4 regions of the Pantoea sp. X-Soil-TKNS-1211 genome follow, and region 2 is predicted to be linked to each of the others. Evidence: predicted binding sites of a transcription regulator. Region 2 holds the regulator's gene; each other region holds the start of a gene.
The links. Region 2 encodes PhoB, which activates phosphate uptake and scavenging genes when phosphate is short. Its sites were predicted from a motif close to CTGTCATAAAACTGNCNNAT; they were not measured.

Region 1 (2,204 bases), 1.3 Mb from region 2:
GCTTCAGGGTGACGTCAGGGATATGGTTCAGCGCCTGCAACACTTCCACCAGACGCTTCGGCAAAATTTTCGCCAGGCTGTTTTTCAGGCTGAGATTCGGATGGGCTTCGCGCTGCACATTAATGAACCCCTCCAGCGGCGTTGCCGGGGATAAATCCACCGTGACGAACTCGCCGGGCTGCCAATAGCTGGAGATTTGCAACACCGCCGGACCGGATAACCCGCGATGCGTGAACAACAGCGCCTCTTTGAATAAGGTGCCATCCTGTGCGGTAATGGTGGTGGGTAAAGCCACGCCGGACAAGGTATTCAGCTGTTCCAGCAGCGGCTTATGCAGGGTAAAGGGCACCAGTGCCGCACGCGTCGGGAACACCTTCAGGCCGAACTGCTCCGCCACTTTATAACCAAAGGGTGAAGCACCTAGCCCCGGCATAGACAGGCCGCCGCTGGCAATCACCAACTTCTCTGCCTGCGCCGCCATGCCGTTCAGTTGCAAGGTGTACCCTGCATCGTCGCGTTGCACGCTCAGTACTTCGCTGCGTAACCGTACCGTCACCTGTCCGGCTTCACACTCGGCCAGCAGCATATCCACGATTTGCTGCGCCGAATCATCGCAGAACAACTGGCCCAGCGTTTTCTCGTGATAAGCGATGCCGTGGCGATTGACCAGATCGATAAAATCCCACTGGGTATAGCGTGCCAGCGCAGATTTACAAAAGTGCGGGTTATGGGAGAGGTAGGCCGCAGGCTCGGTGTACATATTGGTGAAGTTGCAGCGTCCGCCGCCAGACATCAGAATTTTGCGGCCCGCTTTTTTGCCGTTATCAAGCAGCAGCACACGCAGGCCACGCTGTCCGGCCTGTGCAGCACAGAACATGCCAGCGGCACCTGCGCCAACAATGATAACGTCAAACTTTTCCACTGCTTTTTCTCACTTCACCCGAAAGGCGCTGATTGTAGTGATCTGTCCCGTTTGACGCCAGTGTCAAAAAAATGCCGTAAATATGTCATATTGTAAATGACTCATATTTCGGCATTTTTCCCTTATTTTGGCGTGTGGCTTCCAACATTAAGACAAAAAAAGACTATATTTCCCTTTCCCATACAGCACGTTGTCGCGGATAATGCGCCGCGTTCATGTCCTCCAAAATGGCGTAACGTTTATGCTACATCTGTTTGCTGGTCTTGACCTGAGTACCGGCCTGTTATTGGTTCTTGCCCTGCTGTTTGTATTGTTTTACGAAGCAATCAACGGTTTCCACGACACAGCCAACGCGGTCGCGACAGTTATCTACACCCGTGCGATGCGGGCGCAGCTGGCGGTTGTGATGGCAGGTGTTTTCAACTTTTTCGGTGTTTTGCTGGGCGGTTTGAGTGTGGCCTATGCCATCGTTCATATGCTCCCCACCGATCTGCTATTAAATGTTGGTTCAGCTCACGGCCTGGCTATGGTGTTCTCCATGCTGCTGGCTGCGATTATCTGGAACCTCGGCACCTGGTATCTTGGCCTGCCGGCGTCCAGCTCCCATACCCTGATTGGTGCCATTATTGGTATCGGTCTCACCAATGCCCTGATGACCGGGACTTCGGTGGTTGACGCGCTCAACCTGCCCAAAGTTCTGAATATCTTCCTTTCTCTGATTCTGTCGCCGATTGTCGGTCTGGTGATTGCCGGTAGCCTGATTTTCTTGCTGCGCCGCTACTGGAGCAGCACCAAGAAACGCTCGCGCATTCATATGACGCCAGCCGATCGCGAGAAAATTGACGGCAAGAAAAAGCCACCGTTCTGGACGCGTATCGCCCTGATTGTTTCCGCCATTGGCGTGAGCTATTCACACGGTGCGAACGATGGTCAGAAAGGCATCGGCCTGATCATGCTGGTGTTGATTGGTGTCGCGCCCGCAGGCTTCGTGGTCAACATGAATGCCTCCGGTTATGACATCACCCGTACGCGTGACGCGGTGAACCATCTGGAGCAGTATTATCAGCAGCACAGCGAAACGCTGACGCATATCGTGCAGATGGCACCGCCTGCGGTGCCTGCGCCAGAAGAGTCCATCAATGGCCCGCATGAGTTCCACTGCGACAGCGCCCGCGCACTGCCAGCAATTCAACGTGCACAAGGGCTGCTGAACAATCTGCAAAGCTACAGTGACCTGACCCCAGACCAGCGTAGCCAGATGCGTCGTTTGCTGCTGTGCATC
Region 2 (2,204 bases):
CTCCATATGGTGTTGATTATTCAGCACCAGCGTCAGCGGCCTATTAAAGTCGCGCTGACGAATATAGCGGGAGAATTCAGGGTAGCGGAGCAGGTTAAGGATGTTCTGACCATTGTCTTCCGGCCAACGCAGACCGAGGTGCTGCTGCGCCAGACCGTTACACCAGAAAATGATGCCCTCTTCGGTGGTGAGCACCACCGCATCCGGCAGCGATTCCGCACCACTGCGAAAGCGTTTGATCAGGTTTCCCAATTCGCGACGACGACGACGATTACGCAGCTGCATTTGATACAGCCCATAGAACAGCGGTTCCCAGCTGGCACGTCCGCCGGGTGGTGTCATGGAACGGTCAACCCACAACCAGTGCGACAAGCGCATCAGGTTGCGGAAATGCCACAGCAGTAGGCCCAGCACGGTGATCAGCAGCAGCCAGGGGAGATAACCAAATACCAGACCGATAATCAGTGCCGGCAGACAGACCAGCACCAGTTCGGTCAATAATCTCTTCCAGGAGAGTCGTTCCAGCACGGTAAAGACTCCGTTCAGTAGCGGGCAGAGAAACGATACCCTGTTCCGCGTACGGTTTGTACCATGCGATCGTGGCCGGAGACCTCCAGCGCTTTACGTAAACGACGGATATGTACATCGACAGTACGATCCTCGACATACACATTGGTGCCCCAGACGTGGTTCAGCAGCTGTTCGCGGCTGTAAACGCGTTCCGGGTGGGTCATAAAGAAGTGCAGCAACTTGTATTCAGTCGGTCCCATTTCCAGCGGCGTGGTTTCGGACATCACGCGGTGTGAGGACGGGTCGAGGCTCAGCCCCTGCATCTCAATCACCTCTTCCACCGCCATCGGTGAAATACGGCGCATCACCGCTTTGATACGTGCCATCAACTCTTTCGGTGAGAAAGGTTTGGTGATGTAATCATCAGCGCCCACTTCCAGACCGCGCACACGATCTTCCTCTTCACCGCGCGCAGTCAGCATCATCACCGGAATATCACGCGTCATCGCTTCACGTTTCAGATGCTTAATAAACTGGATACCGCTGCCTCCGGGTAACATCCAGTCCAGCAAAATCAAATCAGGCCAGGGTTCGATCAGCTTCCCCACTGCGCTGTCATAATCTTCCGCCTCAATCGGCTGGTAATCGTTCTGTTCCAGCACGAAACATAACATTTCACGGATGGGAGCTTCGTCTTCCACAACCAAAATGCGCTTAGCCATTATTACTCCTGCTGATATGACGGCTGTCACTGGGATTTGCGGCGCCATTATGCGTCAGTTTTATGACACTTTTATGAAAAACGCATCCCTGAATATTTAGTTAAAAAACAGAAATGTGACAGCGACGAGGCGAATTTTTTTCTTTCGCGATGAAGCCGTTATAATTGCCCATCGCTTTAACTGGCAGGGAGCATCCATGCGCATCATTCATACGGCGGACTGGCATTTGGGCCAGTTCTTTTACAGCAAAAGTCGCGCAGCTGAACATCAGGCGTTTCTCGACTGGCTGCGACAGCAAATTGAACAGCATCAGGTGGATGCGCTGATTATCGCCGGTGACCTGTTTGACACCGGTTCGCCGCCCAGCTATGCCCGTGAAATGTTTAACCGTTTTGTCGTCGCGTTACAGGGTAGCCAGTGCCAGCTGATTGTGCTGGCCGGTAACCATGATTCGGTGGCGACGCTGAATGAATCGCGCGAACTACTCGCCTGCCTCAATACCCAGGTGATCACCAGCGCTACGCCGCAGGGCGAGCAGCAGGTGCTGACCCTGAAGCAGAGAGACGGTACGCCAGGCGCGCTGCTGTGTGCCATTCCCTATCTGCGCCCGCGCGATATTCTGCGCAGCCAGGCCGGACAGTCCGGGCGGGAAAAGCAGCTGTCGCTGCTGGAAGCCATCGAACAGCATTATCAGCACTGCTTTGCGGCCGCCGAGGCGCAACGCGCGGCGCTGAGTGGTACACTGCCGATTATCGCCACTGGTCATCTCACCACCGTCGGCGTCACCAAAAGCGACTCGGTACGTGATATCTACATCGGCACGCTCGACGCCTTTCCGGCGCAGGCGTTTCCCGCCGCCGATTACATCGCCCTCGGCCATATTCACCGCGCGCAGCGCATTGCCGACAGCGATCATATTCGTTACAGCGGCTCGCCGATCCCGCTCAGCTTTGATGAGCTGGGCCGCGATAA
Region 3 (2,204 bases), 700 kb from region 2:
GTCAGCCTGTATATCAATCAGGGGGAGATTGTCACCCTGATTGGTGCCAACGGTGCAGGAAAAACTACGCTGCTCGGTACGCTGTGCGGCGAGCCACGTGCAACGGCGGGCACCATTACGTTTGATGGCAAAACCATCACCGACTGGCAAACTGCACGCATCATGCGTGAGGCGATCGCGATTGTGCCGGAAGGTCGTCGGGTGTTTTCGCGCATGACGGTGGAAGAGAACCTGGCGATGGGCGGCTTCTTTGCCAGTCGTGGTCAGTATCAGGAGCGTATTGAACGCGTTTATGATCTGTTCCCGCGTCTGGCGGAGCGTAAAGTGCAGCGCGCAGGCACGATGTCCGGTGGTGAGCAGCAGATGCTGGCGATTGGCCGTGCGCTGATGAGCCAGCCGCGTCTGCTGTTGCTGGACGAACCGTCGCTCGGCCTGGCACCGATTATTATTCAGCAGATTTTCGACACCATTGAGCAACTGCGTAAAGAAGGGATGACCATCTTCCTTGTAGAGCAGAACGCCAACCAGGCGCTGAAACTGGCCGACCGTGGCTACGTGCTGGAGAACGGGCATGTGGTGCTGGAGGATAGCGGCGAAGCGTTGCTGTCCAACGAGGCAGTACGTAGCGCGTATCTCGGAGCTTGATTTGTAGCGGCGCGATTTATCGCGCTGCTTTTTTGCCACTGCACTGAATCAACGGGGCGCGATAAATCGCGCCGCGACATGGCGACATCCCTGTCACATTCCCGTCATTAACCTGTTATTTTTCCGTCATTTTCCCGTGTCATGTTACTTCGCGAACAAAAAATGCGTGATTTCGCGCGCACCTACATGCACAGGAAAACATTATGTCCGCTTTTACGCTTCGTCCCCGCCTGATGAGTGCCCTGCTCGGTCTGGCGCTCAGTGGTAATGCACTGGCCGCCACCGAAATTCCTTTCTGGCACTCCATGGAAGGCGAGTTAGGCAAAGAAGTCGATTCTCTGGCACAACGTTTTAACCAGGCTCACCCAGATTACAAAATCGTCCCGGTCTACAAAGGCAACTATGAACAGAGCCTGGCGGCGGGGATTGCAGCAGTCCGTACCGGTAAAGCTCCGGCCATTTTGCAGGTGTATGAAGTGGGCACCGCCACCATGATGGCGTCCAAAGCCATTGTGCCGGTGCATCAGGTGTTCCAGGACGCTGGTATCGCGTTTGATGAAAAACAGTTCGTTCCGACCGTAGCGGGCTACTACAGTGATTCCAGCGGCCATTTAATCTCTCAGCCGTTCAACAGCTCCACCCCGGTGCTGTACTACAACAAAGACGCCTTCAAAAAAGCCGGTCTGAACCCGGATCAGCCACCGAAAACCTGGCAGGAACTGGCGAAAGACGCCGACGCGCTGCGTAAAGCTGGCCTGACCTGTGGTTACGCCAGCGGCTGGCAGGGCTGGATTCAGATTGAAAACTTCAGCGCCTGGCACGCCTTGCCGGTCGCGACCAAAAACAACGGCTTTGACGGCACCGATGCCGTGCTGGAGTTCAACAAGCCAGTGCAAGTTCGTCATATCCAGATGCTGGAAGACATGAACAAGAAGGGTGATTTCACCTACTTTGGCCGTAAAGATGAATCCACCGCTAAGTTCTACAACGGCGATTGTGGCATCACCACCGCGTCTTCCGGTTCACTGGCGGATATCAAACACTACGCCAAATTCAACTTTGGTGTCGGCATGATGCCGTATGACGCAACCGTGCCGAATGCGCCGCAGAACGCCATTATCGGTGGTGCCAGCCTGTGGGTGATGAAAGGCAAAGATGCCAATACCTACAAAGGCGTGGCGGAGTTTATGCAGTTCCTGGCGCAGCCAGAAATCGCGGCAGAGTGGCACCAGAAAACCGGTTATCTGCCGATCACCACGGCGGCTTACGAGCTGACCAAGAAGCAGGGCTTCTACGACAAGAATCCGGGTGCCGATATCGCCACGCGCCAGATGCTGAACAAAGATCCGCTGCCGTTCACCAAAGGGATGCGTCTGGGCAATATGCCGCAGATCCGTACCATCGTGGACGAGGAGCTGGAAAGCGTGTGGACCGGCAAACAGTCGCCGCAGGCAGCGCTGGATAACTCAGTAAAACGTGGAAACGAACTGCTGCGCCGTTTTGAGCAGCAAGTGAAGTAACCCGCCGTAACGGGGCAGGCCGCGTGTCTGCCCCGATCT
Region 4 (2,204 bases), 360 kb from region 2:
GTGCTGCTGCAACGCCTGTGGCGTTTGTGGCGTACCGCACGCCTGTAGATAAGCGGGGGATGCCACCAATAACGTCTGGGTTTCACATAGCGGTAATGCGACATGCGTTTCTGGCAGTTGCTGACTATGCCGTATCGCCAGGTCGAAACCTTCGCTGCCCAGTGACACCAATCTGTCCGTTACATCCAGTTGGATGCGCACCTGCGGATATTCACGCAAAAAATCGCCGAGGATGGGCACCAGCTGTTGCCGGGCAAACGCCACAGGGGCGCTGACACGTACCATGCCGCGCACTGGTCCCGCTTCATCACGCACACTGAAAAAGCTTTGTTCGATGCGCGCAAAAGGATCACGCAACTCATCCACCAGCTTTTCCCCGGCAGAAGTCAGGCGCACGCTGCGGGTGGTACGTTGCACCAGCGCCACGCCCGCCATCTCTTCCAGTTCTTTAATCTTTTGACTCATCGCCGCCTTGCTGACGTCCAGACGCTCAGCTGCTCGGGTAAAGCTGCCCAGTTCGGCCAACACCGTAAGCCAGTGCAGGTGCACCCAGAGGGCATCGGTTTTAATCTCTTTCATGATGATTGTTCAAAATAATAAATAATCATTTCAGGCAGCGCGCTTTTTCTTTGCAGCGGCACGCGGCAGCATAGAGCCACATCCTACTCTTTCCATGTGAGCAAAAACGAGGGTTTATTTATGCCGTTACTGCAATTTGACGTGATTCAGGGCCGTTCTGAATCAGAATTACGTACGCTGCTGGATGCGGCTCATCGCGCCGTTCTGACCGCCTTTAACGTTCCACCACGCGATCGCTATCAGATTGTTCACGAGAACAAAAGATACCAGATGGTTTTTCAGGACACCGGCCTGGGTTTTGAACGCAGTGACAATCTGGTGATGGTCCGCGTCTACACCAGCCCGAGAAGTGAAGAACAGAAAACGCGCTTCATGGCAGAGTTAGCGCGCGAGTTACAGGAAAGCAGTGGCGTGCAAGGGAACGATCTGATGATCAGTTTTATTACCAACAGTAAAGGTGACTGGAGCTTTGCCGATGGCGAAGCGCAGTATCTGACCGGCAAACTCTGATCCTCTTCTTTCCCCCTTTTCTGGCAGCAATATTTCATTGCTGCCAGTGCAAACCATAGCCCACCTAAACACGCATTAAACAAAGTCAAATCAGCCGCACAAATCTGAATGGTCGTGTTGCAGACATGTGACAGCCAATATAGATTGACGCAAAAACCCCCAAAGAGGGTGGTTACGCACGGATTGCGTATTTAATCAGCCTGAGGATCCGACCTTGTCCGAGTTATTATCGGTTGTACTCTTTTTAGCTGCGATTGCAGTCTATTCCCACAAAGCCGGGCGCAATAAGTTCTGGTTTGGTGTGATTTTGCTTCTTCTTACCCTGTTCATCGTGCTTAACATCACGCTGTATGCCAGCAACTATTTTACCGGCGACGGCATTAATGACGCGGTACTCTATACCCTGACGAATAGCCTGACCGGTGCGGGTATCAGCAAATACGTGGTGCCGGCAATCGGTATCATCATTGCCTTATTTCTTCTGTTCTGCCTGCTCACATGGGTGCTGCGTCGTCGCAAACAGAAACATCATCTCGGCTGGAGCCTGCTGGCGATTGCCTGTGCCGCGGGTTCAGTGCAAACCACCCCGGCATTTCGTCAGGTAAAGGATTTGATTGCCTCTCACAATCGACTGGCAGATTCCGATTTCGAGACTTACTTCAAAACGCCAAAATCGGCGATTGCCGAGCCAAAACTCAATCTGGTCTATATCTATGGCGAAAGTCTGGAACGTACCTACTTTAACGAAAAAACGTTTCCCGGTCTGGCACCCGAGCTAAGCCGTGAAAAAGATCAAAGCCTGGATTTCAGCAACACGGAACAATTACCCGGTACGGATTACACCATCGCTGGGATGGTTGGCTCGCAATGTGGTATTCCGCTGTTTGCCCCCTTCCAGGACAATGCTTCGGCCGCACTTTCCAGCTTCTTCCCACAAAATATCTGTCTCGGTGATATCCTCAAAAATTCCGGGTACGAGAACTGGTTTATTCAGGGTGCTGACTTGCGCTTTGCCGGTAAAGATACCTTCCTGAAATCGCATGGTTTTGACCCGGCACATATGTACGGTGCACAGGAGCTGAAAGATCGCGTAGCGGACCCCGACTATCGCAACA

Region 1: a site for PhoB is predicted at 983-1,002, ahead of pitA (inorganic phosphate transporter PitA). Genes of this name have one in related genera too.
Region 3: a site for PhoB is predicted at 747-766, ahead of ugpB (sn-glycerol-3-phosphate ABC transporter substrate-binding protein UgpB). Genes of this name have one in related genera too.
Region 4: a site for PhoB is predicted at 1,204-1,223, ahead of opgB (phosphatidylglycerol--membrane-oligosaccharide glycerophosphotransferase). Genes of this name have one in related genera too.

What each region holds. Positions count from the first base shown of each region.
Region 1 covers NZ_AP035953.1:4,112,693-4,114,896, forward strand. The annotation lists gene AC6I8W_RS19440 (BaiN/RdsA family NAD(P)/FAD-dependent oxidoreductase) at 1-922, opposite strand, end outside; gene pitA (inorganic phosphate transporter PitA) at 1,164-2,204, shown strand, end outside.
Region 2 covers NZ_AP035953.1:1,039,541-1,041,744, reverse strand. The annotation lists gene phoR (phosphate regulon sensor histidine kinase PhoR) at 1-528, opposite strand, end outside; gene phoB (phosphate response regulator transcription factor PhoB) at 543-1,232, opposite strand; gene sbcD (exonuclease subunit SbcD) at 1,429-2,204, shown strand, end outside.
Region 3 covers NZ_AP035953.1:339,773-341,976, forward strand. The annotation lists gene livF (high-affinity branched-chain amino acid ABC transporter ATP-binding protein LivF) at 1-645, shown strand, start outside; gene ugpB (sn-glycerol-3-phosphate ABC transporter substrate-binding protein UgpB) at 849-2,165, shown strand.
Region 4 covers NZ_AP035953.1:677,061-679,264, reverse strand. The annotation lists gene AC6I8W_RS03045 (LysR family transcriptional regulator) at 1-579, opposite strand, end outside; gene AC6I8W_RS03040 (tautomerase family protein) at 700-1,089, shown strand; gene opgB (phosphatidylglycerol--membrane-oligosaccharide glycerophosphotransferase) at 1,304-2,204, shown strand, end outside.